Regions from separate parts of the Enterococcus sp. LJL99 genome, predicted to be linked through region 1. Evidence: riboswitches for the same ligand, from Rfam matches in the RefSeq annotation. Region 1 holds a riboswitch; each other region holds the start of a gene.

Region 1 (11,105 bases):
AATGGCGTAGGAAAATCAGTTTCAGAACAAGATAAGGTGGCATAAAATGGGAAAAAAAATACCAGCAAGAGTTAAACGTTCGGTTCGTTATGTAGCGTTACAGACCATTGAACGAGTAGATAAAGGTGGCGCGTATTCTAATTTGCTATTAAATGAAATGATTAATAAATCAGATTTAGGTGAAAAAGATAGTCGCTTATTTACAGAATTAGTTTATGGAACGATTAGTCGGAAATTATTGTTAGAATACTATTTATCTTCGTATATCACGAATCCTAAAAAAGTGGATAATTGGGTGAAAAACCTCTTAAGTTTATCCGTGTATCAGTTAGTTTTCTTAGATAAAATTCCAGATCACGCTGTAATCAATGAAGCGGTAGAAATTGGTAAACATCGTGGCAATAGCGGAATCGGTAAATTTGTAAATGGTGTTTTACGTGCCTTTCAACGAGAAGGTGTGCCAAGTTTAGCCGAAATTTCTGATCCAATTGAACGTTTATCGGTAGAAATCAGTATGCCAGTGTGGTTAACGAATAAATTAGTTGCTCAATTAGGCATTGATGAGACGCGAAAACTGGGGCTCTCGTTATTTGAAAAAAGCCATGTCAGTGGGCGTGTAGATACAAGAGCAATCAGTGTTTTTGAAGCTTTAGAAGAGATTCAAGAGGCAGGGATAGAGGCGTCAGCTAGCCAAGTTTCTCCTTATGGTGTTGTAGCAGATAAAGGATTTTTAGCGGGTCATTATCTTTTTGATGAAGGAAAATTAACGATTCAAGATGAAAGTTCGATGTTAGTCGCACCTGCGCTACAAATCGAAAAAAATCATGTAGTTTTAGATGCTTGTGCAGCTCCTGGAGGGAAAACGGTACATATCGCATCATTTTTAGATGCTGCCCAAGGTGGACGAGTAAAAGCACTAGATATTCATGATCATAAAATTAAATTAATTCGCCAAAATGCTGAACGGTTACATGTAAAAGAGGTCGTAGACACAGAAAAGCTAGATGCACGTAAAGTTGGAACAGAATTTCCAGCAGAATATTTTGATCGTATTTTAGTGGATGCTCCATGTTCAGGTTTAGGTCTGATGCGTCGTAAACCAGATATAAAATATAATAAAGCACCAGAAGATTTTGAAGAATTACCGAAAATTCAGTTGGAAATTCTTGAAAGTGTTTCACATACTCTAAAACAATGGGGTATAATGGTCTATAGCACATGTACAATTGCCCAAGAAGAAAATCAAGAAGTCGTCGCTACATTTTTAAAGAAGCATCCTGAATTAAAAAAAATTGATGTAAAAGTCAATGAGGTTGTTCAATCAGCCATTCATGAGCAAATGCTGACGTTATATCCACATCAATTGGGAACAGATGGTTTCTTTATTTGTTGCATGCAGAAAGTTTGTTAAATGAGGTGATCGAAAAATGGAAATCAATTTCCAAACAGATGTAGGTCAAAGAAGAAATACCAATCAAGATTACGCTGGATTGTTTGAAAATAAAACGGGTCTAGCACTAGCTGTTTTAGCTGACGGAATGGGCGGCCATCAAGCTGGCGATGTTGCCAGTCAAATGGCGGTTAATAATCTTGGAGAACAATGGCAAAAAAGCGAGATTCACACATCAGAAAAAGCGATTCAATGGTTGATTCAAGAAATTCAATCAGTCAACGAAGCGATTTATGAGAAAGGGCAATCGAAACCTGAGTATCAGGGGATGGGAACGACGATTGTTACTGCAGCGCTTTTGAAAGAGTCTTTAGTATTGGCTAATATTGGGGATAGTCGCGCTTATTTAGTCCGAGGGGATCAATTATTGCAATTAACGGAAGATCATTCTTTGGTGAATGAGTTAGTAAAATCAGGTGAAATTACAGCAGAAATGGCAGCAAACCATCCTAGAAAAAATGTTTTAACGCGATCACTAGGAATGCCAAAAACGGTTGAAGTAGATGTAACAAACCATGTTTGGTTACCAAATGATTATATTGTTCTTTGTTCAGATGGGTTGACGAATATGGTGTCAGAAGCGAAGATGCTTGAGATTATCCATTCTGCACAGTCTTTAAAAGAGAAGGTTGCGACACTGATTACTGCTGCAAATGAAGCGGGTGGTTTAGACAATATTACGGTCTTAATCATTCATTTTGATGAGCGTAAGGAGGCAACACAATGATTGAGATCGGCAGAAAACTAAATGGTCGATATCACATTATTGGTAACATTGGCAGTGGCGGAATGGCTAACGTATTTTTAGCGCATGATTTGATTTTAGATCGTGATGTGGCGATAAAAGTTTTGCGTTTTGACTTCCAGAATGACCAAGCAGCGATTCGTCGTTTTCAACGGGAAGCTCTTGCAGCGACGGAACTAGTTCATCCGAATATTGTGAGTGTCTATGATGTAGGAGAAGAAGACGGGCTACAGTATTTAGTGATGGAATATGTTAAAGGGATGGATTTAAAACGTTATATCCAAACACATTATCCGATGCCTTATGCGACAGTAGTTGATATCATGGAACAAATTTTATCTGCTGTTTCACTAGCTCATGAACATCGAATCATTCATAGAGATTTAAAACCACAAAATATTTTGATGGATGAACATGGTGTCGTTAAAATTACAGATTTTGGGATTGCGATTGCTTTGTCAGAAACTTCGATTACGCAAACCAATACCATGCTTGGTTCAGTTCATTATTTATCACCAGAACAAGCGCGTGGTAGTATGGCAACAAACCAATCAGACATTTATGCTGTCGGGATTATTTTATATGAGATGTTGACAGGAAATGTTCCTTTCGATGGCGAATCGGCAGTAACAATTGCGTTAAAACATTTTCAAGAAGAAATGCCTTCAGTGAAAAGTATTGATCCAAATATTCCGCAATCATTAGCGAATGTAGTTTTGAAAGCAACAACGAAAGATCCAGCTGATCGTTATAAAACAGCAGAAGAAATGGCGCAAGATTTATACACTGTTTTGGCAGCCAATCGATTGGATGAACCTGTGTGGCAACCTACGGCTCTGATGGGTGAAACAATTGCTTTAACCCCAATTACAGAGGATACGCCAATGCCGGATTCTTTTAATGTTCCTGAAAATGAACCAGAACAGGAAATACTTGAACCTTTACCAGAGCCAGTTAAGAAGAAAAGTAAGAAACCATTGATCGTAGTTCTAAGTATTGTCGCAATCGCCTTATTTGGTCTGATTTTGATGTATTTCTTAGGTGGGCAATCAAGTAATGATGTAGATGTTCCTGATGTTAAAGATAAAACAGAAGCAGAAGCAAGAAAGATACTAGAAGATGCTAAGCTAAAAGTAAAAGAGGATGTAAAAGAAATTTCAGATGAATCTATTGAAGCTGGAAACGTCGTTAAAACAGATCCTGCAATCGGTCAATCTGTGAAAAAGAATCGAGAAGTCCAACTTTACGTTAGTTCAGGTGCTAAAAAGATTAAGTTGAAAGATTATGAAGGGGAGACGTATGACGATGCTCTTAGCGCATTGAAAAAATTGGGATTCCCTGAAAGTAATATTAAGAAGCAAACACAATCTAGTACAGATGTTGATGAAGGGAAAATTATCAGTCAAAAACCAACATCAGGTACAGAACTTGATCCTAAAACAGATGAAGTCAAATTGATTGTCAGTACAGGTCCAGATAGTGTCACTATTGGTGATTATTCGCAATATGCCTATGAAACTGCAGTTGCCGAGTTAATGGGATTAGGCTTATCAGAAAATCAAATTATTCCTTCTTATGAAGAAAGTGAAACGGTTCAAGCTGGCTTGATTATTTCTCAAACCCCAGCGGGTGGTTCATCAGTTAGCCTTAAAAATGGTAAAGTAACGTTAGTTGTGAGCAAAGGGTCGGACAAAATTGTTCTAGGTAATTATGCAGGCTATACTGCTGATGGAGCCGCAAATGCATTAGAAGCACTAGGGATTAGTAGTGACCGTATTATTCGTAAGGAAGAAACAAATGATGCGGAAGCTGGAACGGTCTTTTCACAAACACCAGCAGCGGGCTCGTCATTCAATGTAACCAAAGATAAAATTACACTATATATAAGTAAGGGAACAGATAAAATCACGATTCCTTCCTTTGAAGGGAAAACTGTTGCTCAATATAAGGCAGAATTAAGTAGTTTGGGAATTACTGGTGTGATTAGCGAACAACAAGAGACTTCAACGAAAGATAAAAATCAAGTGACACGAATATCTGTAAATGTTGGAGACAAAGTAGCACCTAATACAGCAATCACGATTTTCTACTCATCTGGTCCATCAACTAATGGTGGCGATGCTGGAAAAGAGGAAAATACTGGAAATAGTTAACGTATTTCTAAGTGATTTTTAACTAATCAACTCAAGAAATTGATGCAAAAGAGGTTGTTTTTGAAAAACAACCTTTGCATCAATTTTTTTTATTTTTAATAATCCCAAAAAATCCTCAATCGAATAATCATATTTTGAACAAAAGAAACCCTTTACATTATTGCTTTCAAATGGTATATTACCACTATAAGAAAATCGAATAAGTAACATTGGATAGTAACTGTTTAAATACAAGCTAGACCTATTTACGAACTAATAAGCCAGATTCGCCTGGTTTGTTTAGTGCTGTAAATAGGTTTTTTTCATTGGAGGTGAAATGAAAGTGGAAATCATCAAAGTTATCAACAATAATGTAGCGTTAGCTCGTAATGAACGTGGAAAAGAAGTAATTATTAAAGGCAAAGGTCTGGCGTTTCAGCGACAGGCGGGAGATATTGTGAATAAAGAGATTGTCGAGCAGTTTTTTTATTTATCTGATAAAGAAACATTTGAGCGCTTTGATGAGTTGTTAACAGAAATGCCCATCGAATACCTAGATTTAGCAGTCAAAATAATTGATCAATCCAAGTTGATTTTAGGAAAAAAACTGAATGAAAGCATTTATTTATCATTAGCGGATCATATTTATAATACGATTTTACGTAAAAAAGAAGGTATTGAATTAAAAAATGCCTTGTTATGGGAAATCAAAAGCTTTTATCCTGACGAATACAAGATTGGTAAATTGGCTCTAAGCTATATCAAGGAAACGTTTGACATTACCTTAGCAGAAGACGAAATTGGTTTTATTGCGCTTCACATCGTTAATGCGGAAGTAGAAGAAGGAAGTCCAGATGCGTATAAGGTCACAAAATTAATGCAAGAGATCGCTAATATCGTACGACTGTTCTTTAAAATCAATTTCGAAGAGGATTCAGTCTATTATTATCGTTTTATTACCCATCTCAAATTTTTCTCACAACGCGTGATAGCAGATAAAACGTATGATAGCCAGGAAGATCCCGAAATGATTTCATTTATGCAACGAAAGTACCATCGATCTTATCTTTGTGTAGAAAAAATATCTGAGTTCCTTCTAAATAATTATCGTTACCAATTATCGGATGAAGAGGGCTTATATTTAACGGTTCATATTCAAAAAGTTATTAGTCAATAATAGAAAGAGGTGAGTTGTTTCTTTTCGGATAGTGACATTCAGTTGGCTAGACCTTCACAATCTATTTTAAATTTGGAGGAAAACGAAATGGCAGATTATACACAATTAGCAAGTCAAATTATTAAAGAAGTAGGTGGGAAAGACAATATTACTAGTCTAGCCCACTGTATCACTCGATTACGTTTTAAATTAAAAGATGAATCACTAGCAAATGATGAAGCGCTAAAAACAATGAACGGCGTTGTAACGATTATGAAATCGGGTGGACAATACCAAGTTGTAATCGGTAATCATGTAGCAGATGTTTTTGATGCAATCAATATTCAATTAGGCGATTTTACGCCACAAGAAGAAAGTGGCGAGCATAAAAAAACAATCGATCGTTTAATTGATCTTGTTTCAGGAATTTTCCAACCGGTATTAGGAATCATGGCTGCAGCAGGAATGTTAAAAGGATTGAATGTTTTATTCAGTGTCATGGGACTTTATAGTGATTCTAGTGGTGCGTATATCATTATCGCCGGGATGAGTGATGCCTTATTTATGTTTTTACCTGTTTTTCTAGGGTATACTTCCGCTCAAAAATTTAAGCTAAAACCATTTGTCGGCGTCTTGATTGGTTTAGCCTTATGCTATCCTAGTCTTCAATTGTCCGCGATTGCAGAAACGACAGAGCCTTTATATACATTATTCAATCATACGATTTTTGCATCACCTATTTATTTAGACTTTTTCGGCATTCCAGTGATTACGATGGATTACACCTCTACCGTGTTACCCGTTATTTTCATTGTTTTTATTGCTGCTAAGTTAGAAAAATTCTTTAATAAAGTGATTCCAGATGTTATTAAATTCTTTACAGTACCGATGTTAACATTATTTATTTCAATGATCTTAGGACTTATCGTGATTGGACCGATTGTTACCTTTTCTTCTACTTTGATTGCAGAAGGAATTTTAGCTGTTCGTAATTTCAGTCCGATTCTTTCAGGTGCTTTAGTTGGTTTCTTCTGGCAAATCATGGTTATTTTTGGTGTTCACTGGGGATTGATTCCAATTTATATTAATAATATTATGACGCTTGGTTATGATAATGTGATGATGCCATTTTTTGCGACAACTTTTGCACAAACAGCTGTTGTAGTAGCAATCATGTTAAAAACGAAAAATAAGAAACTAAAAGAAATGGCTTTTCCAGCTGCTGTTTCAGCCTTTTTCGGTGTAACGGAGCCTGCAATTTATGGAATTACGTTACCACTGAAAAAACCATTTATTATTAGCTGTATTGCTTCGGCGATTGCTGGTGCGTATTTTGGTTATGCAAATCTACGAGAATATATATTTGGTGGAATCGGTATTTTTGAATTTCCAGCAATGATTAACCCAGAAACAAAAGGGATGGGGGATATAGTTGTCGGTCTAATTGGCGCCGGTATTGCGATGGCAATTGCATTCGTGGCAACGATGATTACCTTTAAAGATCCAGAAGAAGCGATTGCAGTGGAAAAAGAAACAGAAACAACGAATGGAACTTTAACACATATCAATACGAATATGACAGTCAGCAGTCCAATCGAAGGAAAAATCGTTCCGTTAGAACAAGTTGAAGATGCGGCTTTTGCTCAAGGTTTGTTAGGTCTTGGTGTTGGTATCCTTCCAACAAAGGGTGAAGTAGTCGCGCCATTTGATGGCGTAGTTGCGACATTGTTTCCAACAAAGCATGCTTTAGGACTGATTTCAGATGAAGGAATGGAAGTACTGATCCATATTGGTTTAAATACTGTTCAGTTAGATGGTCAATATTTTGAGAGTTTTGTTGAACAAGGTGATCATGTCGTTAAAGGACAAAAGCTTTTGACTTTTGATCAAGAAAAAATCAAAGAAGCTGGTTTTTCGGTCATTACACCTGTGATTGTGACCAACTCTTCTGATTATTTAGATATTTTACCAACGGATCAAACTGAAATTACACAAAATCAAACCTTGCTAAAAGGGTTGGTAAAGAAAAATTGAATATACGTGAAAAACATAAGTAGTTGAAGTTAATTAGTTTCATATTAACGATTAATAGAATGAAATAAAAAAGCGAGTGTAAAGTAGTTAATCAGATATTCCTGTTTAACTACTTCACACTCATTTTTATTTAATAGCCATATTGGTACTCATCTACTGCAGGTTCGGAATAATCGGCAGTCGGATAAGATTCTTCATAGTATATTTCTTCATTAGCTGGATCTGAAGAAGTTGTTCCGTTTGCTGCTGGAGTTGTGGAAGTAGTTTGTTCGTTTTCAGGGTTCCAAGTAAGATTTAGTTGTTTCGCTAAAGCTTTTTGAACACGAATTTTTTCTTCATCAGGAATGATTTGATACGAAATACCTAATTCTCCAGTGTATCCATCACCAGTAAATCCTTCACCTTGTAATTGGTCACTTTCAATATTTTTAAGAGCCTTTTGATAGTTTTTAAGGACAGTAATCATTTGATCTAAAGTCATATCTGTTTGGCCATTATCACCGATTACATTAAGTAATTCTTGATAACGAAAAACACTTTTAATCGAAAGCATTTCTTGCATTAGTAATGTCGTTACTTCACGTTGACGTTTTTGTCTACCATAATCCCCATCGTATTCACGCATACGCGCATACTGTAATGTTTCCCAACCGTTTAAGTGTTGTTTTCCTTTCGGGTAATGAATGCCTTCTGCGTCAAATTCAAACTCATTATCAACATCTACGCCACCAACCGCTTCCGCTAATTGAGATAGTCCATCCATGTTAATACTAAAGTAGTGGTTGATTGGGATATCCATATAATTTTCTACAGTATCGATAATCATTTTTTCTCCACCGTATGAATGGGCATGGTTGATTTTATCATGTAAGCCATCTTCGCCGATGATTTCTACATAAGCATCTCGTGGAATACTTGTTAAGGTCGTTGTTCCAGTATCATTATTTAAGGTTGCGACCATAATTGTATTAGCACGGAAATCGGTTTTTCGTTTGGAATCATTAGCGATTCCTAAAAGTAAAATACTAATCGGTTCGCTTGAATTGCTATCAACAGGTGTTGATTTTCTTTCCAAAGGTTGATACATTGCACTGGCTGTTTTTTGTACGCTCGTGAATACTTTGATTCCGTAAGCAGTAACTGCTGAGGCACCAACTGCTAAAAGTAAAACGGAACAGAAAATTACTTTTTTAACAAAGCTTCGTTTAGCAGAACGAGAAGCGAATTTTCTATCCATATAAGCTTTTTGTAAAATTGCATAAGACAGGTTAATCCAAGTGAAACTTAACAGGAATCCGCCTAAAATATCACTTGGGTAGTGGACACGCAAGAAAATCCGACTCATTGCAATCAATAAAAGATAGACAATCAGTCCAATCTTCAATGGTTTATAATTTTTATGTAATTGTTGTAAAACGATAAATGTTGAACACACCAAGCACATAGCTAATAATGAATGCCCACTTGGGAAACTAAACGATGTTTTGGCTGCTAATTGATCAACATTTGGTCTTGGTCGTGCGACTGAGTGCTTTAAAATAAACCCTAAAAAACTGACAATCAGTACATTCGATACATTCCAAAAGGCCAATAGTCTTTTTTTATGCCACCAAAGAATAATCGAAACCACTAAGCTTACCGCAAAGATTGGAACGATTGTCGCTGTTTTTGCTAATAAATTGACTATTGAGGTCAACGTTGCATTTGGAGTCCAAGAAAATTGATAGATTGAAGAATCAAGTGTATTGAACCAATTGTAATTTTCTACGACTAAAAAAGTTAAAATCGAAAAAAGGACCAAGCCTACGATTGCGTAAACGCCATTTTTTTCTTTCTGTTGTTGCATTGTACCATCCCTTCATAGCTATCTTCAATCAATTGCAGAAGATAAAAACTATTTCTATTCATTTTATTTTTTTCTGTTCACAATAAAAAAGCGACTGAGTCAACTTTTCCATTAATAAAATAGAAAGGAAGAATCAATCGATTAAATCCGTCTGCTTACTCTGTAAAAAAGTAAGTAAAAAGATGTAGTGTATTGATAAGGAAAAACTTATCAAAAAAAGCCAAACACTATCTTTCGAGAGGCTTGACTTGAAATCAATCTCATCGTCCGAGTTTTAGCACTATATAACGTAAAGAATACTCTTAGCTATTTTATGAAAAGCCTTAATTCGACAATTCCTGTTCTACACATTGGCGTCTTTCGACGTTTCTGCGCAATAGCCTATGTTTATATAGGAGCCTCACCTAACAAGGTTATTTTATTTATAGTAGTTCTTATACCACATAATATCTCTTTGAACACCTTTTATCAAGTTTTTTTTAGAATTATCCCACTTATCTTTATAAATCTTAAAGTTTTGATAAACAATTTTGTCAATGACTATTATTAACTTAAGGATAGCTGTCAACAAAAAAATTATTTATAGATAATCTTGAACAGATTGTTTTACTAGCTTGTTATTAAATTATTGGAATGAAATTTTGAAAAGTAGTGTTTGAACGATTCGATTCGTTATTATTTTATGTCAGTAACAACCTCCAGATTAATGTGGAACTAATAAGTAATTTACTGTTGACTGAACCTAAGCTATTCTTAGTACAAGAAATTCTTTAGAGGTGAAAAAAATGATTCTTAAGGATAGGGAAGAAAAATTATTAACAGTGCTACTTAAAGAAAATAATTTTAAACCTGCTAGAGCTATTGCGGTCTTATTGAATGTGTCTACTAAAACGATTTATCAAGATATAGATCAACTAGAAAAACTCGTTGAACAGTATGATTTGTCAATAGAAAAAAAGCCTAGAAATGGGATTCGGCTGAACGGGAGTGATAGAAACAAGAATAAATTAATCGGCGATATGCAGAGTGAAAAAAATGATTCTTCCATATTTAACAATGAGTATCGAAGAGTCTTTCTTTTTTCAGAACTACTTTTTGCTAGAGAAATTCAAAGTTATGCTTTTTATGCTGATAAATTTTATATCAGTATTCAAACCATCAAAAAAGATATGGATAGCATCAAAGAATATTTGATTCAGCAAGGTGTCGAATTAGACAAAAATAGAAATTTACTTGGACAAGAATCGACTATTCAAAACGCGTTTAAAAATTATTATGAAAAACAGACCTTCACTATTACTAACCAAGGAATGCAAGACTTCGCTATTTTTGATAACGCTATCATAGAGGTTGTAAACGAATTTATTAGACCATTCAATCACAACAAAAATCAAAAAAATTATCTTATTTGTTCACTTAGAAATAGCATTTTAGTTTTTCTAAGTCGTTCGACTTTAGGTAACCACTGTGAACAGCGCTCAAATTCGGTATTTAGTGAGATTGAAAATATGCAGTTATATATGACCGCATATGAATTTTTAGAGAAATGTAATAGGGAACTTGATATCTTTTTCAAAGAATCGGATATCTATCATCTTTGTTCTTTATTATTAGCACATGGAATTAAACCAAATGCACCGAAAGTCAATTACTTACTTAAAGAGACGATTGAAACGTTTATTCATCAAATGTCATTACTAATTAATCTTGATTTATCTCAGGACGATGATTTGTTCAATTCG
Region 2 (11,105 bases), 100 kb from region 1:
ATTGGATTAGGTAAATAACTATAGATAATAAAAACATCTATGTATTAGTAAACAATAAGTTATAACAAAAAAATATACAAACTGTGGAAAAGAAGTCATTTTTACTTATCCACAGTTTTTTGTTGTGGATAAAAATAACCAACTTTTTTACCCAAGCTTTTTTCTCAGTCAAACAAATATACTGCAACAACCTGTTCTTTTTTTGCAACAAAACAAATTTTTCGTGTATTTTAGATAGGTACTTGATAATCTATTAATAGAACAGGAGGACAAAATGAAAATTACTTGTTATTGGAAAGAAACTCAACCAATTGATGAACTGAAACTTATCGCTCATCCACAAAACAAAAAAGACGTACTAACTTTAGAAAAAGCTTTAGAAACCATTGAACCACAAATACAAGTTATTGATCCGAAGAACAATCGTAAATCATTCCTTTCACTAAATAGGATTGAAACAATTCAAGCTTTTGGTCATCTTTGCCAACTTCTAACTATCACAGGAGAACCATTTTTGATTCAAAAACGATTAAAAGCTGTCCTGAAAATGAATTTTCCTTATTTAGTGCAAATCAATAATTCAACAATCCTTAATTTGAATCACGTCGTTTCTTTTGAATCTGGACAAAATGCTCGCTTAGAAGTACATACACAAACGAACAATCACTATGTTGTCAGTCGCCACTATGCCAAATTAATAAAGGAGAAATTATCATGAAAACAGAATTAAAAAATAATTTTATGCAAGCTACTTTAGGAACAATTATTTGGATCACACTACTTACTACGTTATTCGCGAATCCATCAACGTTAACAATCCTAGCTTTTTGGAAACTTATTGCAATCGGTAGTATTTTGGGGCTTATTTTCGGAGTGATTTATCCATTTTTATGGAATTATTCGACCTTTAAATCACTTACAAATATCCTTATCAGTACCCTGGTTAATTCTATCGGCGGATTGCTTAGTTTATATCTGTACTCTTACGATTTATTTTCATTCATTCGACCTTATATTTTTGGAATTGTACTTTTAACTTTAGTTGGACATAGTATAGGCTTTTATTTCTACTCAAAAGTAGAGAATCGTAAATTAGCGCGCGAATTAAATCAACATCTAAATTAATCAGCAATCCCTTCCGAATGGCTCTAAAGTCTATCTAATGTTGTCTATAGATTTTAGAGCTATTTTTTCTCTTCCTTTGTTTCTTTCATTCGTTAAATTTTTCTTTTCATTCCATCATTCTCTTCATGAATATGCTAAACTATAGATACGATTATATTATTTACTGAGAGGTTATTTATGAAGAAAAAAATCCAGCAATTTACGCAAAAAAACTGGCCTTATATGACGGCTAGCTTTTTCATTCCTTTTTTCATTATGGTACTTGTTTATTTAAGTATTGGCATCTATCCTGGCAGTAGCCGTAGTGTGATGGCCAGCGATTCTTTTTCACAATTTTCTAATTTTCATGCTAGTTTTAATAATATGCTTCATGGCAAACAAAGTATTTTTTATACTTGGAACGCTTCTTTAGGATTGAATTATCTCTCGTTGATTTCTTATTATCTTGGCGGATTATTCACCCCTTTAGTTTTCTTTTTTAAGAATCAAAATATTCCAGATGCCCTCTATTTGATTACGTTACTTAAAATAGGTAGTGCAGGTCTAGCTTTCTGGGTATTTGCACGTAATACGTATAAACTACCTGAATGGACCCGTGTAGCGCTCAGTGTCTCTTATGCGTTGATGTCATTTGCGACCGCCCATTCTGAAATCATTATGTGGCTAGATGCCTTTGTTTATCTGCCTTTAGTTTTCCTTGGGATTCATCGTTTAATGGATTTAAAAAAGCCGACCTTGTTATTTGTCAGCTACTTGCTCTTGTTTATTTCTAATTTCTATATGGGCTTTATGATTGGGCTATTTTCGTTCCTATACTTTTTTGCGCGAAGTTTTACCAACTGGAAACGATATAAACAGAGCCTTCTTCCCTACGGTATTACTTCTTTATTAGCTGGCGGCGCATCCATGATTCTGGTTTTACCTGCCGTTATGGATTTAAGAACCAATGGCGAAACATTCTCTACAATCTCAAGCTTTAAAACCGAGGCGACAGCGTTTTGGGATATTGTCATGAAAAATATGATTGGGGTTTATGATACAACTAAATACGGCTCCATTCCGTTCATTTATGTTGGTTTATTGCCATTAATCTTTTGTGTTTTCTACTTTGTAACCAAGCAAATTCCACTTAAAAATAAACTACTTTTTGGAAGTTTGTTTGTTGTCTTGATTGCGAGTTTTTATATTGTGCCACTAAATCTGTTTTGGCATGGCATGCATGCGCCTAATATGTTTTTATTCCGTTATAGTTTCCTATTCTCTTTCTTAGTCGTATTACTGGCTGGTTATGGGTGGGAAAAATTTGCAACAGATGACTTAGGCATTTTAACAGGGTCCACATTGATTTTGATTGCTGTTTTTGCCATTGCAGAAGGAACTTCTAGTAGCAAAAGCTATGAATTTGTGACCTTGACCTCTTTTATTTTAACCGTTTTATTTTTACTACTTTACCTTGCGGGGATTGCCTTTTATCAGCTAAAAAAAGTGCCAATGCAACAACTGGTTATCTTATTGCTTCTCTTAGTTTGTGCAGAAGCTTTTATCAATACAAAATTAATGGTCGATGGAATTTTAGATGACTGGAATTATGCTTCACGCAGCTTGTACTCTGAGCCGTATCCAGATATTAAAAAGCTGGTTGATCAAACAAAAAGTAAAAATGATTCTTTTTATCGCTTGGAAAATCTGAACCCTGTTTCATCAAATGATAGTATCAATTATGGATATAGTGGTGTCAGTCTATTTTCTTCCATCAGAAATCGCCATTCATCTGCCTATCTAAATGACTTAGGATTCCGTTCAAGAGGGACTGCGTTAAATATTCGCTATCCAAATAATACCTTGTTGATGGACTCTGTCGTTGGCATGAAATACAATATTTCTGAACAAGATCCACTAAAATACGGCTATGCTTCTGTAGGAAAAGCTGGAAAATATTCATTATATGAAAATAGCCATGCTCTTCCGCTAGGATTTTTAGCAGATGAATCAATTTATTCTGTCGAACAACCGACTAATGATAATTTAAGTAGTCAAACAAATTTATTTAATGCTCTTGCGGATAGAAATGAAACGTACTTTACCTTTTATCAACCAACCGTCGTTACAGAAAATAATGTGACGACTGAAAAAAATGGGACAGGTGTGACTTATAAAGAAAAACAAAGTAATATTGCTAAAGATATCACGTGGACAGTTAATGTACCCGCTCATACACAAGCGTATCTTAGCTTATTCCCAACAGATTTTGGTCAGCTGGAAAGTTCTTCGGCTACCATGACCGTTAATGGGACAAGTCAAAAATCTCAGATTAATATTACAGGCCAATACTATAATATTGGCTACTATGAAGAGCCTACCACTGTTACATTTACCGTTTCTTTTTATGGAACAACGGCTGTTAGCTTTATGGAACCTAAAGTGGTCGGACTGGATCTCACTGCTTTTGATGAGTCCGTGAGTGCCATTAAAGAAAAGGGTGTCGATTTAGCAACAACTGGCCGTACAGCTAAAGGCTCTGTTACAACAGAGAAAGATCAAGTATTAATAACGACGATTCCTTACGATAAAGGATGGAAAGCTTATGTGGATGGTAAAAAAGTACCTACAAAATCATTTAAAGATGCTTTTGTTAGTTTCCAAGTTCCTGCTGGCGAACATAAAATCAAACTCGTCTATTTACCAGAAGGATTTACGCTTGGTGCTATCTTGTTCTTTGTTTGTACATCACTATTTATCGTTTATATAAAATTTACAAATAAACCTAAACTAACTATTGTAACTAAAAAAAGACGTAAAAGAAGAGCTGCTTAAAAAGCACTTAGATTAAAAAAGCTAGCCACTGAAGTCATTTCTCTCAGAAAAATCTTCCTTGGCTAGCTTTTTATTTTTTATAAATTCGAATTATTGGTTTTCTCCTTTTTTCAAGAAATCACTGATTGCCTTCGCATTGATTTGTTCATCAATTTCCAGCACACTTCCAGATGGGGTGTAGTCATTGAAATCCCAGCTACCTTCTACAGGAACTGATAGAGATTCTAATGGTTTTACGCCACCTGTAACAAAGTCCTTAGCTAAATCAATAATCAAACTAGTTGGGATATTAGTATCTAAATAGCCCACTGCTTCTCCAGCAACTTTTGGCAATTGTAAAATAGGAACTAAATCTTTCGCCTGCTCAATCAACGCATTCATAACTTGCTGTTGTCTTCTGACACGACCAAAGTCACTTTCTTCATCTTTTCTAAAACGAGCGTATTGTAGTAGACTGTTTCCATCCAGACGCTGTTCGCCTTTTTTCAAGTCCACGCCATCTAAATTAATATCTTTTTCAACATCGATCTTAACACCATCTGGATAAAGATCATCAATCAACGTTTTAAAGTTATCAAAATCAATTACTACATAATAATTAATCGGTAAATCAAAACTTTCATTTAATACTTCTTTTGTTAATTGTGCACCGCCATATGCATAGGCTGCATTAATTTTATCCAAACCCTCGCCAGGAATATTTACATACGAATCACGCATAATAGAAATCAGTTTCGGTTGTTTTGTTTTTGAATTATAGTGAGCCACCATTAACGCATCTGAGCGCCCTTGGTCTCCATCATCGTAGCGAGCATCATTCCCCACAATCATTACCGTGATTTCGTGATCTTGCTTTTGTTCATCACCAGTGAAATTGGTGTTTGTTGACGGTGTTTTTAAGCTTTCTGCTTTTTGCTTTCCTTCATAAAATGAATAGACCGCATAGCTCCCTACGGCTGAAAGGATAAGCAAAATTAAGAGAATAACACAAATTAGTATTTTAACTGATTTTTTCATAATAACTTCCTTCTCGATTATTGATTTACAATCATTCAGGTATGTTTGTAAATCTTTCTACTTTTTTAGAAATATAACATCTATTTTTTGCTTTATTTTTTTAAAATCGCTTTTTTGACTATTTTAATATAACGAGTTTATAATTTTAAGTCAAATAATAGCAGTTGTTACTTATTTATTACTATACCTTATTAATAAACAAAGAAATCGGCGTTCCACTTGAATTTGTTACCATTTTCTACAACTAGCAGCGCAAAAAACTATTTCATACATAGAAAAAAACAAGAACAATTTAATTATTTCTTTAGATTTTTATTTCTTTTAGGAAGTGCTGGATTTCAAAAAAGAGCCTCAAACAAAACTAAAAATTAGTCTTGCTCAAAACTCTACATCCGAAAAAAGAGCGTGCGTTCAAGTTGGACAACTAAGCTCAACTAACTTCTTTCTTCTATTGCCTTAAAGGGAATCTTGTTTTGAATTATACATGGAAAGCACTAAGCCTATCGCAATAAAATTCGTTAAATAGGCTGTTCCTCCCTGACTTAAAAACGGTAAAGGAATTCCTGTTAATGGTAATAGACCAATGTTAGAGCCAATATTTTCAATAATATGAAATAGAAAATACATAATAATCCCTGTCGTGATATAGGCATAAAATTCTCTTTTAGAATTTAAGGTACTGATTAACATTTGATAAATCAGGTAGAAGAATAACAGTAACAATAAACAAGCACCTAAAAATCCAAAGGCTTCTGCAATCACGGTAAAAACCATATCTGATTCACGAACGGGTACATAAACCTGTAAATTGTTGATTCCTTTACCCGTCATTTCGCCAGATCCAATCGCAATTAATCCACGCGCCTGTTGATAGGAAATGGAATCTGCATACTCAAAAGGATTGAGCCAAGCATGGATTCGATTAAATTGATACGGTTGGAAATGAAGCATAGTCAAAAACTTTTGCCCAGCTTCTGTTAACACTAATAAAATCGTTGTAATTCCTAAAGAAGCTAAAACTGTTCCACTCACAGCTAAAATTTTCCAAGAACAACCTGAAACAAGTACCATACCAATAAAAATCGAGATAAACACCAAACTGGTCCCAAAATCTTTTTGATAAGCCATTAAAGCAAAAATCGGTAAACTGTATAATGTCATTTCACCTAAAAGCCAAAAATCATCTTTTAAAGTGCCCGTTTTGGGTCGGTTATTTCTTTTAGTGATTACATAAGCTAACATCAAAATATACCCGATTTTCATAAACTCAGAAGGCTGAAACGAAATCGGACCTAAACGAATCCAACGCTTTGTACTTGTCGCTGTCGCCATAACTGGATCATAAAATTTAACTAATAGACTCATTAGAAACAACGACCCGCCATAAACAAAAGGTGTTAGTTTCCACAAGTATTCTATCGGTAAAAACATCATCACAAACATCGCAATAAAACCTAAAATCGTCCAATAAAGTTGTTTTCTCAAGAGAGGCATGACATTTGTGATACTTGGATCAGCATGAAACGCGCCATATTGAGCAAGAAATCCCACCAAAATCAACAAAAGAACAGGTAATAATAACCCATAGTTGATTGGCTCTCTATCTGTTGTTAATTTATTCATTCTGCAGGCCCCTTTCCTAAAATCCATGCATCTCTCATTTCTGTTGCTCGTGCATTCATCGCAAGACCTAACACAATACTGAGAATGATCATACTAGAACCGCCATAACTGATAAAAGGAAAGGTCACACCTGTCATCGGAATATATCCAAGCAAACTGCCCACATTCACGGCTACCTGTAATAATAAGATGGTTCCACAACCAACGTAAAGAAACATATGATAAAGTACTTTCGATTTCACTGCTAGTTGATACATTCGTGCAACTAAAAAGAAGACCAATAACAATAAAATAAGACAGACTACTAACCCTAGTTCCTCAATACAAATAGCAAAAATGAAATCCGTATCCGCAGCTGGTAAATAGCCTTTTTTTTGAATACTATTTCCTAGTCCTAAACCCCAAAAACCACCATTATGCATCGCATAGTAAGCATTAGAAGTTTGAAATCCTAAGCCATTTGGATCCGCAAAAGGATTTTGCATCACTTTAAAACGGCTGACTAAATAACTAAATTTATCCGGAAGCCAGCTAGTTGGTATAGATAAAATAATCCATGTAGCTAATTCTTTAATTGTTACAATCGCACCGAAAGTTAAAATTGTAAACCAAGGAGAAAGACCATTCGCTAAAAACATAATCACAACTAAAAATGCAACCATCGCTCCCCCTGCTACATTTGGCTGTAAGACAACTAAACCAATCAACAAAATCGAAACCCAAATTGGTTTCTTATACTCTTTAAACGAAAACGGCTTTTGTTTATCTTTTGTCGCAAAGTTAGCACTTAAGTAAAGCACCATCACTAATGGAATCAGCTCTGAAGGTTGGAAAGATAAAAAACCAATCCTAATCCAACGTTGTGCGCCACCAGAAGCCGTACCTAAAATCAAAACAAATAGTAAGAGGGTAATTGACACCCCTAGTGCAATTTTTAACAATTTCCTATTACGAAAAACCGCCAAATTCACATGAAATACAACAAACATCGCGACTAAACTAATCATAAAGGAAATTCCTTGTTTCATCGCTTTACTAGAAACACCTACATCATTAATCAATAGTTGATACGTACTAGAACTAAAGACCATCAAAATTCCGACTGTACATAAAATCAAATACGGAATCAACAATGACCAATCTAGAAATCTATATTTAGCTAATTTAGAATTTTTTTTCATTTATTTTCACCATTATTCAAAAGATCATACCTTGCTTGGACTGTCATTTGCCCATCAATCGCCAACATACTACTAAACAATGCTTTACCAAATATTTTACTATCTGTAATTACAGCCGTTCGACTTCCTACAAACGTGCTTCCTACTTCCGCTAATAGGCTTCGGCAAAAAGATTTTACTATATATTTACTCGTACTCATTTTTTCAACTATTTTTGCTAACTGAAAAAAAACTATCGCTTTTTGAATTATTTTTATTTTCATTTTCTTGCTAAATCATCCATTCATATTATTTTCTTGCCTCCAACAAAATAAAAAACCATCCCTAAGAATAGCTTCTATCTCAGCGAAGGTCAATGGATGAAAGTTAAGGAAAAACAGCTTGTGAGTAAACGTTGAAAACCAAATAACTATCTCCAAAAATCTTATTCAGATTTAAGATAGTCTTGCATTATTTTCAAAAATGGTTGCTGTCAGATTATTTATATCATATATTTTCATAAAACAATCGATTTAAATAATCGGTCTCAAGCTACTCAACCTCTAAGTCTTAACTATAGATAAGAAAAAGTAGTTTTCCAAAAAACAAGTAAAATCAACTTTTTTGATTTTCCCGATTTTCAAAAGGAAAGTACTCTTGTCCCATCCTCTCATTCTCTTCGTGGAGTTTTAGCACTATGCAACGTAAAAAGTCTTGCTTTTAGCTACTTTGAGAAAAGCCTTAATTCGACAGTTCTTGTCCTACCCATGCCAGTCTTTCGACATTTCTGAGCAGTAGCCTTTGTTTGCATAGAAGCCTCACCTAACAAGTAATCGTGTTATTCTAAATATAGCTATTTTATAAATTGAAGTCAATTAGATTCAAAAAAAGATTCGTTTAAAAAAGAGGTTCATTCGCTTAAAGTTATCTGGCTCTTCAATTTCAAATCCTTGTCACAACAACCTTTATTAAGATTCTCATTAATAGAACGAGCGTTATACAGAATGATTTGATTATAAGCTAAATTTAACTCTTTCTTTAGTATTTATGCAATAGAGACAAGTTAAATAAAAAATAGCTTGCCTCTACCTCTCTATCAGTCTACTATATTCAGTTTTTAGTGTCCATCACATCTACTAAAAAGAAGCAGTTATTATGCTAAAGCATGACTAAAATCCTCAACTACGGTTAACTTATTCATCATTATTCATCACATCTTCAACTAAGAAGACTTTCTTCTTTCTACCTCGTTCAATCAATAGAAGCAACTGAATAAACGTAAACAATGCATTGCTTTGTTTCGGATACGCACAATAACGAGAAGCCCAATTAGTAACATATTGCTCTTTGGCTTTTCTTCTATCTTGAAATTCATAAATATGATACCCATAATTATAGAGAACATTAATCAATCGCTCTTCAAAAAAAGAATATTTTGTCTCACCAACATTCGCTAGTGGCGCAACACCCAAGTCAACCATTGGATAACCAAGCTGTTTAAACGTATCGATAAAATGTGTCAATAAAAAATCAGTAGTTTCGGCTGGTGCTTCATCACAATATCGTAGTAAATCATACGCAACTCTTTTTTCCGTTTGAATCTTCTTTTCAGTAATAAACCCAACAATTTCTCGTTGTTTATTGCGCATCAGACCAACAGCTGCTAAATCCAAATAGGTACGATCAAATCGACCTGAAATAAAATTTTTCTCTTTGTTTATACCCAGCCACTCATCCGAAACTCGTTTCAATTCTTCAAAAATCTCATCAGAAACAGGCTCTTGGTAAAGATGGAAAGTATAGCCTAAATTGGCTAACTGGCGCATGGTCATACTCTCTTTAGTTAGACGTGGTTGCGTAGAGTCTTTAAAGCAAATCGCGCCCTCTTCGCCTACTTTCATAAAATGATACCCTAAATCGTGCAATGTCATCACATATTCATCTGAAATTCGGTAAAATACCACTCGATATCCTAGTAAATCTGCTTGATTCATAAATGAAAACGTAGCTTGCGCCCATTTTTCAGAATCTCCAATCGGATTTCCTGCAACAAAACATTTATCTGCCTTGATTTGATAACCAAATAAAACCAGATCTTCATTCTGTTCTTGATAATAATAATATTCATAGTTCTCCAAATAAAGAAATTGGCTACTTTCATTCCCGCCAAATTTATGTAGAAGTTGCGTTAAACGATTTGTTTCAAGCGTTTCGCCTAAATGCTCTGTTGTATCTGCTAAATATTGATATAATGTAATCAAGCCAACCATCGAGATCCCTAAACCAACTAAACCAGAAAACCAAACATCATCTGAAGGAAATAGTAAAAAGGTTTGCGGCATTGGACCCGTTTTTTCAGGATGGGCACTGTAATATCCCGCTACCGCATAGATAATGAACAAACAGCCAAACAAAAGACTATCAATCACCAAAGCGCCCCATGAATAAACAAATTTTTCTCGATAAAATTCTTCTTTCGCTAGAAAAACTGCGAGTAAAATAATCAAGTAAACGATAATCAATTGCCAGGAAGTAGTTCGGGAAATCGTATTGACAATCCCAAAAATTAACAGACCAATCGTTGGCCAGTAAGCTTTTCGAACTTTCATAGAAATTCCGCGCGCTAATCCAAGTAGCAAAAAGCCAATTAGCATATTAAATGTCTGATCCAAAAAATCAAATGAAAAAGGTAATAGTACCTGGAACAGTCGGCTAACATTAGATAAATTAGTTACTGTAGATAAGAGCACCAACATAATTCCTGCAAAATAAAGCGCCGAAACCAAAATCGCATGAGCTACTTTTTGTGAAATAACTCTTGGTAAATTATCAAAGAAACGATTTACTTTAACTCCTGTTTGATGAACAAACAATATAACCCCTGTCAGAAAAGGGACTACATAATAAAATAACCGATAATAAATCAACCACACAACTGCCGTTGATTGATTTACTCCTAATTGTGATAATCCTAAAATCATCAATACATCAAAGGTTCCCATACCACCCGGTACCATTGTTAACATCCCAATTAATGTCGCTATGATAAACATTGGATAAATTGCTAAGGAAGAAACTGGAACATTCATCAATTGCCCAATTGCTAAAAAGACACACATTGCACCAAACCATTGCCCTAACGAAGCAGCAAACAGCAAAAAAACTTTTTTTGGATAGAAATGTTTAAATAATGTATGGCGCTTAAGTCTAGTAAAACCAAATAAAGCTGGAGCAATCAAGCTTCCTAATAGTAACCAAATCCAATATTCTCTAAATAAACTATCTGGTCGAATAAAAAAAACATCAACAAATGTTACAAAAGATAAAATCGAAAGACCTGAAATCAGGAACAACGCCACTTTCGAG
Region 3 (11,105 bases), on a different contig from region 1:
AATCTAAATGATACTCTAAAATAATTTTATCTTGCGTTAATGTTCCTGTTTTATCGGTACATAAAACATCGATTGCACCAAAATTTTGAATTGCATTTAAGTTTTTGATAATTGTTCCTTTTTTAGCCATAGAAGATGCACCTTTTACAAGGTTTGTTGTAACAATCATTGGCAACATTTCTGGAGTCAATCCGACAGCAACTGACAATCCGAAAAGAAATGCTTCTAACCAATCACCTTTTGTAAAACCATTAATCAAAAATACTGTTGGTGCCATAACTAACATAAAACGAATCAATAACCAAGATGTTTTACTAATCCCAACTTCAAAACTTGTTTGAGGACTCTTATCAGAAACATCATGAGCAATGTGTCCAAATAATGTGTCATCTCCTACAGAAACAACTACACCGACAGCACTTCCGCTGACAACGTTACTTCCCATAAAAACAATATTTTCATAATCCGTTTCTGCATTATGGGTACCCACTTCATAATCTGCTTTTTTCTCAACAGGATAACTTTCACCTGTCATCGCCGCTTGAGATACAAACAAATCTTTTGTTTTTACAAGTCGTGTATCAGCTGGAATCATATCTCCTGCTGATAATTTAATGATATCACCACATGCAATTTCTTCTATTGGGATTTCGACGTCAGCTCCTCTACGAACAACTGTGGCAGTAACTTTTACCATGTTATGCAATTTTTCCGCCGCTTGACTTGAGCGAACAGATTGAATCAAAGTCATTGTTCCGCTTGTGAAAACCATCACTAAAATAATAATTACACCAATCAAATCACGATCTTCTGGAGCAGCAATAACATAATCCGTAATAAAAGATATAATTGCTAAAGTAATTAGTACAATTGTAAATGGTGTAATGTACGCTCTCAAAACTTCAACGATCCAAGGTGTTTTCTTCCCTTTTGAAATGACATTTTCACCAAACTGCTCTTTTGAAAGTTCTGCTTGTTGATTACTTAACCCTTTATGTGATGTTTTAAATGTTTTAAAAATATTATCGACAGAGTTTCTTGCAAAAAACTCGTAAGTTTTACCTTCTTCTTGTTTCATGTAAACTTTTTTTTCCATTTGTTTCGCCTTCTTTCCATAAATCTTTTCCCTAAAAAATAATTAATAGAGTACAGTATTTGACATCCGAATAATGATGACCTATAAACTTCATCTATCATTTGATGGGCTTATGAAAAGAATTTGTTTAGTTAAACGAGCAGTACTATCCCATATTTAGAAACAAATACATAATAATAGTTTGATCCTTTTTTGCTAAATTCATTCTTTTTGATAAGCCCTTTTTCTTCTGACTACTGTCATCCATTTGTTTCCATCCCCTTTAACTACGTTTTATACATGGATAATCGTTCGTGTTTTCACGCGTGTATTTTGTGTCAGTTCTTTTTCAAAACCTTTCAATAGAACCTTCCCATCATAATACGCTTGACCAAATTCTTGATAACCAGCACGTACATAAAATCCCCATGCTTGACTACGACCTAATAAAAATACTTTTTTAAAACGTGTGATTCGTACAACTTCTTCAGCAAATATCAACATTTTTTTACCCACACCTTCACCTTGGTATGCATCATTTACTGCAACCTGCTTGATTTGAGCGCTTTGTTGATCTACTTTTGAAATAATTAAGGTGCCAATTACTTGATCTTCATCCAATGCAACAACATGAATATCGTTTTTTTCTTCAATCGGAATTGTTTGAATCATTTCTTTCCCAGCAGTTGCTTTTAGTAATTTATTTCTTAAAGCAATACCTGCCCAATATTCTTCACTGTTCCATTTTACGATTTTTACCATCAATGTTTTACCATTTTGATTCCTCCGTTCTGTTTTAGTTTGCCATTTGATTTACTTCTAACACTTCGGATAATTGCGATAATTGCGTAATTACTTTGTTAACAGCTAAATGTCCATTTCTTGATCCTTCGATTTCCACAAAGAGTCTAACTTTGTTGCCAGCTAAATCAGTACATGAAAAGCGATGAAAACTCAGATAATAACAATCTAATAACTGAATAATTTCCGTTCTCAAGAGGACTTCATTACTGTTGCTTGTGATTACAGATAGAAAATAAGTTGCGTCACTTACTTCACCATCAGCCTTATTTTGCGAAATCTCATCTAATTTAAAGGAAAGAGTTCTTAATAAGACATTCACTAACGTGATAATCACTGCACAAACTAATCCTTCCACGATGAAATTGGCACCAATCAAACTGCCAATAGCTGCTGAACACCATAAGGTAGCCGCTGTGTTGATTCCTGTCACACTAAAGCCATCTCGAAGAATAACGCCACCAGCCAGAAAACCGATACCACTAACAACTTGAGCGGCAATCCTTGAAGGACTGCTGTCGGATTGAATAAACGTCGATAAAAGTACGAATAAACATGCTCCAAGTGTTACTAATGTCATTGTTCTCATACCAGCTAATTTTTTGCGCCATTGCCTTTCCATCCCGATGATGATTCCCGCAAAAATACTTGCCATTACATTAACTAAAAATAAAAATTCACCTACATCAAATCCCTTCTTGCACTAAAATTAAGAAAATAGCAATAAATCTTTCTAATGAGTTGCTTCATATTTTCCTGAGTCATACAATGCAAGAAATAAAACAATATTTTTAGTTCAATTTTCGCATTTGTCCGATTCTCCTCAAAGTTTGCTTAGAACATACAAAAAACCTTTCGCCAAATACTCAGCGAAAGGTCATAATCTACGATATACGCACACCAAAAAAGCTCAAATGATCTATTCGTTGAGTTTTGGCACTATACAACGTAAAAAGCAGAACTTTTAGCTACCTTATGAAAAGCCTTGTAATCGACAATCCCTGTTCTACCCATTGGCGTCTCTCGACATTTTTGGGCAGTAGCCTATGTTTGTATAGGAGCCTCACCTAACAAATCTATTTAATTTTCTTACATGAGTCACTATACCATCAAAATGACGTTCCTGCAACTCTTTTTTGTAACAAAAGAAATTTTTTTCAAAAAAATGAAAAATCGTCTGAAAAACAAATTACATTTACGTGTTTATTAATCGATTTTTTCTACTGATTTAATCGACATTCCAGGAATTTGCGGTGGAAGAGACATTGTCATAACAGGCATGCCGTTTAATGAAAATTGGACTTTATCTCCTTTTTTCAACTCTTTTTCAGTTAAGCCACTCGCTAATTGATCCTCTGATATATTTAATACAACACCGTCATTTTTCATTGTTTTTTCCATCTCATCTGGATCTTCTACTGCTTCAATATCATTTAAAACTATACGAATTGTTTTATCTTCTCCATCGTTTAGCTCTGCATCCGCTGTTAAGACGCCAGTAAAAATCGATGTTTCACCTTCGTTTACTTTGGCCTTTGTATCCTCTGTACTTGTACTAGATTCAAGTGTTATTTCTGACTGACTAGATTCCGAGTCTTTACTTTTCTTATCGTTCACACCACATGCTCCTATTAAAATAATCGTTGCTGCTAATGCTAAAGCCATTGGTACTTTTTTCATTAAGGTATCCTCCAATAGTTACTTTTTTTAGGACATGTCTGAAAATCAATCATAGGAAAAATACTTTGTTAACTCCCAAAACCAAACAAATGGCACAATCATTTCCAGATGCTCTCTAGCCAAAGTAAAAATATCTTCTGTTTCATTATTTACCTTCTAACAACATCTTACACTACTTTTCTAACTCAATATAAAATAACAATACACGAAGATTCTTAATAATAGGTTAATTTATCTTTAAAAATTAATTTAATTTTTCTTTTTCATCCGACTTAAAAAGGAATTGAGACGAAATATATAGCACTACTTCAATCAATTCCTTCTCTTAGTTCAACGATCTGTTCGTTCATTTAATCTCTTACTAAACATTTTCAGATCGTTGGACCATTTCGACGATCATTTCCACTCATCATAATTTCTTTTGATAAATAACGGATACGTTCCATAATCCTTCTTGCTTTAAGTGGCTCTTGTTCCCCTCTTTGAGTTACCGCTAAATGTTTTTCTAACTCTTTTAAATTTAAATTGGAAGAAAAGAACGTAGGTAACTGTTCTTGCATACGATACTGCAAAATAACACTTAAAACATCGTCTCGAATCCAAGAAGTCATAGATTCAGCTCCAAGATCATCAATCATCAAAATCGGTGATTTTTTTACTGCATCTAGTTTTTCACCAACCATGTCTTTTCCGATTGCTTGCTTCATTTCCACGGTAAATGTTGGAAAATGGACGATTGTCGTCACATACCCTCGTTCTGCCAAGCTGTTAGCTATCGCACCTAATAAAAATGATTTTCCTACCCCAAAAGTTCCTTGAAGATAAAGTCCCTTATGAAATTCTTTTGTATTCGCTGAATAGGCTTTAATAAATTTCATCGCCTCAGCTAACGCTTCTTCCCTACCATCAGAACTCAAATCAAAATTATTCAAACGAGCTTCGCGAACATCTTTCGGTATATCCATCGCACGCACTCGTTGGCGAATTTCTTCTTCTTTTTGTTTAGCGATCAATGCTTTTGTTGGTACATAGGTCACATCAATATAATGAAAGTTTAAAGCCAATCTGGGTTCATATCCAGGTGCAATCATTGTCGGATCATTTAATTGAAATTTCTTTTTTTCTTGCACATATTCGTACAATTTAGAATAACTTTTTTGAATATCTTCATCTGTCAAACGTGTTCTATTTTCCTTAATAAATAATTGGACATCAGGATCTTTCAAAACAACTTCGACCAGTTCATTATACCGTTCATTCATATCTCTTTTTTGAATAATTTTAGACATTTCTTTTCCAACATCTTCCATGTTACTCACCTTCTTCCTTCAAAAGTTCATTTAATTCTTTTCTTAATTGTGCTTGTCGTTCTTCTGACAGTTTCTTTTCTGCAGTTGGATTTTCCACCCAGTCTGGTAGGGTTTCTTGTCTGATTGGTCGTCTATTTGTCCCATAATTATTTCGATTTTGCTGCTTTTCTTTTCCTTTTCGAGCTAATTCTCTAACATGAGTAATTGCTTTTTCAGGTGAAAAAATCTCGCTTTGAGCCCACTCATTCGCAATTCGATTCACATAATCTGCTTTTAACGTTGGCTGTTTTTGGATATTGAAAACATAATTAATCAATACATTAATTACACTGTTCGGTAAACCAGATTTACTGACTAAATATTTTACTAGTGATCGTTCTTGCGGAGTTGTATAACCTCCTCGTTCACTTTTAAGTGCTTCTAAATAATTTAAAGGAAAGTTTCGTTCACTATCCATAATCATTAAAATATCTTGTTCAGAAAAACCATTCATTTTTAATGAATTATACCGATAGGTTTGTTGTTCCTCATTCGTTAAATCAGCCGTTTCATTTTTAGTGACTTCGGCCTCTCTTTGTTTTTTATCCGTATCATAGGTTTGATAAATTGCTTTTTCAAATTCTTTAATAACAATTTTATTACTATAATAATCAAATGATTTCGAACAAAATTCAACCATATCTAGTTCATTGATTCCAAATAAATTATGGAATACATAGACTTCTTCTTTAAAACCTGATACATCATCTGGAAGCTGAACACCTAATTTTTTGATTCCTTCTAAAAAATATTCCCACGTAAAGCTGTCCGTAACAGCTGATACTTTTTCAGGTGGGTGAGGATCAGCGAAAGAATTTGCCATTTTATTCAATAGCGTTTGATGGGTTCCAATTTGTTCGGCTCTAAATACATAGACATCTTTATAGCTGGCTGAAATATTTTTTAACCCAGTTAATTGAGCATGTTTAGGTTGAAAATGTTTAAATAGTTTATCCATTTTTCTTTGACCAACAATATTGAGCAAGGTTAATGCCAATACTTCATCTTTAAAAAAACGCTCAACGGTTTCTGGATGATTTAAGCGATAAAAATATTTTTTATCTTCATAATTTTCAACTTTAATAAAGGTATCTAGCAAACCGATTCCTTCCAATTTTAATTTAGCTGTCTCAATTTGTTGGATACTTAAATCTAACATCGTAATCAACTCTGAATGAAAAAGCTCTTCACTCATTCCCATTGGAAAAGAAATTTCAGAAAGTAAAGTCAAATATAAGCTAAACGCCTGCGCTCCAATAATTGGTTGGTACAGTAATGCTAGTACTTCTTGTTCTTTATTAGACAATGACTCTGCAATCATCGTTTGAAATAAATCTTTAGGATATAGTTTATTTTCTTGGTTCAACGAAAAGCCTCCTTAATCTCTCTATATCTCGGTATTCGTTGATTTTGCTTTGTCGACAATATCTTGTAGTTCTTTTAGAAAGACACTCATATCTTTAAACTGACGATAAACACTAGCAAAACGGATATAAGCTATCTCATCTAAATTAACTAAATCTTCCATAACATATTCGCCAATCAAGTGAGTTGAAACTTCATTTTCTCCCATACTACGGACACGATTTTCTACATTATCAACTATTTGGACCATTTGTTCCATCGTTACTGGTCGTTTTTCAGCGGAACGAATCAATCCTCTTAGCATTTTTTCTCGATTGAATTCCTCACGATCGCCATTTTTCTTGATGACGAGTAATGGAGCTGCTTCAATTCTTTCAAATGTAGTAAAGCGATAGCCGCAACTTTCACATTCTCTTCTACGTCTAATCGCACGACCATCATCTGCTTGACGACTGTCAATAACTCTTGAATTATTATGATGACATTTCGGGCAATGCATAATGTTCACCTCGTTTTTATTTCAATTTTTTTGTTGTGTTTCTTATTATAACATGAAATCGGAGTAAGAAAAAATAAGGATGTTATTTTTTTATTTTCTCAAAAAAACGGCACAGTTATTAGGGTGTATCAGAAAAACTTTTTCAACAAGATTGTTGCTGTTTTTTCTGATACACCCTTAGCCAAAAATGATAGTAAATACATTCTAATGTTGTAGCACTTTTGTTCTTCCCCTAAAACTAAATAGAAAGTTGGTGCAGTAACAATTCTGATGGAAATAATTAGTTACTTTCTTCTAAATAAATTGATTCGTTACCAACCACTCCGTCACTTGCTTTTTTGTCCATGCTCGATCTTTTTGATTATCAAAAACAATGTTTGCTCTCGTTTTCTTTTCTTCAATTGACCATTGACTTGCTATCCGTTTTTCTGCTTCTTCTTTTGTCAATTCATCCCGAATCATTAAGCGTTGAATTTGTATTTTTTCTGGTACATATACTACAGCAACTTGATCGACTTCTTTTTCGTAGCCACCTTCATAAAGCAAAGGAATATCAACGATGACAAGATTTGCCTGTTGTTTTTTAGTTTTTATTTGTTTTGTGATTTCAGCTCTTAAAAATGGTGAAAGTAATTGATTTAAACGGATTCTTTTTTCAGGTTCAGAGAAAATAATTGTTCCTAATGCTTTACGATCCAAAGAACCATCTTTTTGTAATATATCAAAACCAAATTCTTCTGAAATTGCTTTTAAGCCAGGTGTACCGATTTCCACGACTTCACGTGCAATAATATCTGAGTCTACAATTGGAAAGCCATATTCTTGAAATAACTTAACAACGGTACTTTTCCCAGTTGCTATTCCACCTGTAAGTCCTAATGTCATTCCCATTATTGATGCACCATCCTCAATTTTTGACATTTAGGACAAAAATGAGTCCCTCTTTGCCCCACTTTGATTTTTTTGATTGGCGTTCCACATCTTGGACACGGCTTGTCTTTTTGACCATAAACATTAAGAGAAAGTTGGAATTTTCCTGCTTCACCTAAAGCATTTAGATACGTTCTAATCGTCGTGCCTCCTGCTTCTACCGCTCGAGCTAAAACATTAATAATTGCGTTATACAATTGCTCTATTTCTTTCGGTTTAAGCGAATTTGCTAATTGTTCTGGATGAATTTTTGCTTCCCAGAGTGCCTCATCAACATAAATATTGCCTAACCCAGTAACTAGCCGTTGATCTAAAAGAAGCGGTTTGATTGCTTTTTTATGTTTTTTTAGTGCTTTACGAAATTCTGGTAATTTAAAAGCAGTTGGAATTGGTTCTGGACCGAGTAATAGAATACCTTTATAATTAACCGCTTGATCTTGATCAACTAAAACCATTCGCCCAAACTTTCTCACATCCAGATAACGCAGTTCAGTTCCATCTGTAAAGGTAAAAATTACATGTGTATGCTTGTTTCGTTCATCTGTTGGAAGATGCGTTTCGTATTTTCCTTCCATGCGTAAATGAGAAATCAAATCATAATTAGTTAATTTAAAAATTAAAAATTTTCCTCGGCGCTCCATTTTTTCAATTTTTTGACCAATCAGTTTTTTTTCAAATATTTCAACATCCGGCTGTTCAATAATTCTAGGCCAAAGTACCGTCATTTGTTGGATTGTTTTTCCAACTACTAATCGCTCTAATCCTTTTCTTACAGTTTCTACCTCAGGTAATTCTGGCATACCTTTCCCCTCTTTTCGTTCACAAAAAGTGACTGAGAAAAATAAACAACTTTCTCCACAGCCACTTTTCTATAGTTTTTCGCTCTCATTCTTTTAAGACGAACAGTTTATTTTGCTTCATACCAAGTTTTACCCCAACTACTATCAGTAATCAAAGGTACTTGAAGTGTTACGGCTTGTTCCATGACTTCTTTGACTAGTTCATTTAATTGTTCTAATTCTGAATTTGGCGCTTCAAAAACTAGTTCATCATGTACTTGAAGTAACATCGTCGCTTGCATATTTGTTTCTTTTAAGCGCTTAGCCATCTGAATCATAGCAATTTTCAAGATGTCCGCTGCACTACCTTGAATTGGCGTATTAATCGCTGTTCGTTCGGCAAAAGAACGTAAATTAAAGTTTCGAGAATTAATATCTGGTAAATAACGACGTCGATTATAAAGTGTCTCAACAAAGCCCTTATCCTTAGCATCACGTACAATATCTTCCATATATTTTTTTACTCCAGGATATTTTTCAAAATACGTATCAATATATTGTTGCGCTTGTTTTCTTGTAATTCCTAGATTTTGTGATAAACCGTAGTCACTGATTCCGTATACAATCCCAAAGTTTACTGCCTTCGCTTGACGACGCATATTTGGTGTTACTTCAGCAGGATCACTAATTCCAAATACTCGCATAGCTGTACTTGTATGAATATCTTGCCCTTCTAAAAAGGCTTCTTTTAAATGCTCATCATCAGAAATGTGAGCAAGTACCCGTAGTTCGATTTGAGAATAATCTGATGAAAAAATCAACCAATCGTTTTCTCTTGGAACAAATGCTTCTCTAATTTTCCGTCCTTCTTCTAATCGAATCGGAATATTTTGCAGGTTAGGATCGACTGAACTAAGGCGACCTGTTTGCGTTAATGTTTGAACATAACGAGTATGAATTTTACCATCCGAATCAATTACTTTTAGCAAGCCTTCGACATAAGTTGATTGTATTTTGGCAATTTGACGATACACAAGAATATCTTCTACTATTGGTGCTTGTTCTTTTAATTGTTCCAAAACGTCTACTGCTGTAGAATAGCCTGTTTTCGTCTTTTTAATCACAGGCAAGCCCATTTTTTCAAATAAAATGACGCCTAATTGTTTAGGTGAATTTAAGTTAAACTCTTCTCCTGCTTCCGCATAGATTTTTTCTTCAATTTCTTTTAAGCGATCTGAAAATTCAATTCGCATTGTACTTAAACGATTTGCATCTACACGAATACCTGTAATCTCCATATCAGCTAAAATTGTCGAAAGCGGAAGTTCCATATCATAAAAAAGTTGTGCTTGATTTTTTTCAGTTAATTCATTATCAAGTTTTTCTGAAAGAAATTCAATCGCTTTGATTTTTCTAGCAAGATGACTAAAGAATACTTCTTCATCTTCAGGCAGCCCTTTTTTAGCCCCTTTTCCATAGATCACATCATCTGATTGAATATCTCCATAGCCATAATGATTTGCAACTCCTTCAATATCGGAACTATTATCATTAGTATCTAAAATATACGCGGCTAAAAGCACATCGAACGTAATACCTTGCATTTTTCCTAAGTAGCGATTTAATGCAACATACGTACGCTTTGCATCATAGACTTTTTTCTTGGTTTGATCAGAAAGTAACCATTCACTAAATGCCTCGTTTTCAAATAACTCCAAACTATTTGTTACATAGATTTTCTCTTTATTCCCCCAAGCAACACCTACAATAGGAGAATTGTGATAATTCGCTTCCATCATCTCAACATATAATGACATATCTTCTGTAAACATCTCTTTTGTAAATGAGTCTACAACATCAAAATGAACATCTTCTAAATCAACAGGCTCTTCTTCCACATTCAACTTATTTAGAAATTGTTTAAAATCCATTTCTTTATAAAAAGGAACCAATTTATCTAAATCTTTACCGTTATACGCTAAGTCCTCTATCTTTACTTCGACTGGCGCATCAACATCGATTGTAGCTAATCTTTTTGACATAAACGCTTGTTCTTTATCATTAATCAAATTTTCTTTCATTTTACTTTTTTTCAATGAATCGATATTCTCATATATTCCTTCAACAGACCCAAATTCTTTCAATAATTTGATCGCTGTTTTTTCACCAATCTTAGTCACACCTGGAATATTGTCCGATGTATCGCCTGCCAAGCCTTTCATATCAATAATTTGGTTAGGCGTCAATCCATCATATTTTTCCGCTACATGTTCAGGTGTATACGTTTCAAGGTCACTAACTCCTTTGATTGTAATATCCACTTTTACTGAATCTGTAGCTAACTGAGTCAAATCCCGATCTCCAGATAAAACAACTACATCAAATTCATCTTTGGGCGCTTTATTCGCAAGGGTTCCAATGATATCATCTGCTTCATAATTGGGAAGCTCATAATATTTAACTCCTAACCCTTGTAACAATTCACGAATATAAGGCATTTGTTCTTTGAATTCGCCAGGTGTTTTGGAACGACCTGCTTTATATTCTGGATAAAACTCTGTTCGGAACGTTGTTTTTCCAGCATCGAAAGCGACTAACACATGGGTTGGTTTTTCTTTCGTCATAAC

What was found. A riboswitch is a leader RNA that binds a small molecule or an ion and turns the genes downstream of it on or off. The one in region 1 is predicted to bind magnesium.
Region 2: another riboswitch for magnesium. It lies ahead of ACYSNW_RS09275 (hypothetical protein); the one in region 1 lies ahead of ACYSNW_RS09715 (phosphatase PAP2/LCP family protein).
Region 3: another riboswitch for magnesium. It lies ahead of ACYSNW_RS17815 (MgtC/SapB family protein); the one in region 1 lies ahead of ACYSNW_RS09715 (phosphatase PAP2/LCP family protein).

What each region holds. Positions count from the first base shown of each region.
Region 1 covers NZ_JBTXLT010000005.1:204,888-215,992, forward strand. Annotated here, with positions in the region: gene fmt (methionyl-tRNA formyltransferase) at 1-45, shown strand, start outside; gene rsmB (16S rRNA (cytosine(967)-C(5))-methyltransferase RsmB) at 47-1,411, shown strand; gene ACYSNW_RS09695 (Stp1/IreP family PP2C-type Ser/Thr phosphatase) at 1,428-2,177, shown strand; gene pknB (Stk1 family PASTA domain-containing Ser/Thr kinase) at 2,174-4,348, shown strand; gene licT (BglG family transcription antiterminator LicT) at 4,671-5,504, shown strand; gene ACYSNW_RS09710 (beta-glucoside-specific PTS transporter subunit IIABC) at 5,592-7,517, shown strand; gene ACYSNW_RS09715 (phosphatase PAP2/LCP family protein) at 7,648-9,363, opposite strand; M-box (ykoK) riboswitch at 9,616-9,782, opposite strand; gene ACYSNW_RS09720 (BglG family transcription antiterminator) at 10,149-11,105, shown strand, end outside.
Region 2 covers NZ_JBTXLT010000005.1:104,741-115,845, reverse strand. Annotated here, with positions in the region: gene hisJ (histidinol-phosphatase HisJ) at 1-10, shown strand, start outside; gene ACYSNW_RS09305 (LytTR family DNA-binding domain-containing protein) at 275-718, shown strand; gene ACYSNW_RS09300 (hypothetical protein) at 715-1,125, shown strand; gene ACYSNW_RS09295 (YfhO family protein) at 1,303-3,939, shown strand; gene ACYSNW_RS09290 (LCP family protein) at 4,030-4,956, opposite strand; gene ACYSNW_RS09285 (FtsW/RodA/SpoVE family cell cycle protein) at 5,413-6,579, opposite strand; gene ACYSNW_RS09280 (FtsW/RodA/SpoVE family cell cycle protein) at 6,576-7,760, opposite strand; gene ACYSNW_RS09275 (hypothetical protein) at 7,757-8,023, opposite strand; M-box (ykoK) riboswitch at 8,408-8,576, opposite strand; gene mprF (bifunctional lysylphosphatidylglycerol flippase/synthetase MprF) at 8,933-11,105, opposite strand, start outside.
Region 3 covers NZ_JBTXLT010000021.1:15,738-26,842, reverse strand. Annotated here, with positions in the region: gene mgtA (magnesium-translocating P-type ATPase) at 1-1,096, opposite strand, end outside; gene ACYSNW_RS17820 (GNAT family N-acetyltransferase) at 1,370-1,837, opposite strand; gene ACYSNW_RS17815 (MgtC/SapB family protein) at 1,872-2,531, opposite strand; M-box (ykoK) riboswitch at 2,788-2,958, opposite strand; gene ACYSNW_RS17810 (hypothetical protein) at 3,083-3,556, opposite strand; gene dnaI (primosomal protein DnaI) at 3,928-4,866, opposite strand; gene ACYSNW_RS17800 (replication initiation and membrane attachment family protein) at 4,868-6,271, opposite strand; gene nrdR (transcriptional regulator NrdR) at 6,293-6,769, opposite strand; gene coaE (dephospho-CoA kinase) at 7,064-7,660, opposite strand; gene mutM (DNA-formamidopyrimidine glycosylase) at 7,660-8,499, opposite strand; gene polA (DNA polymerase I) at 8,607-11,105, opposite strand, start outside.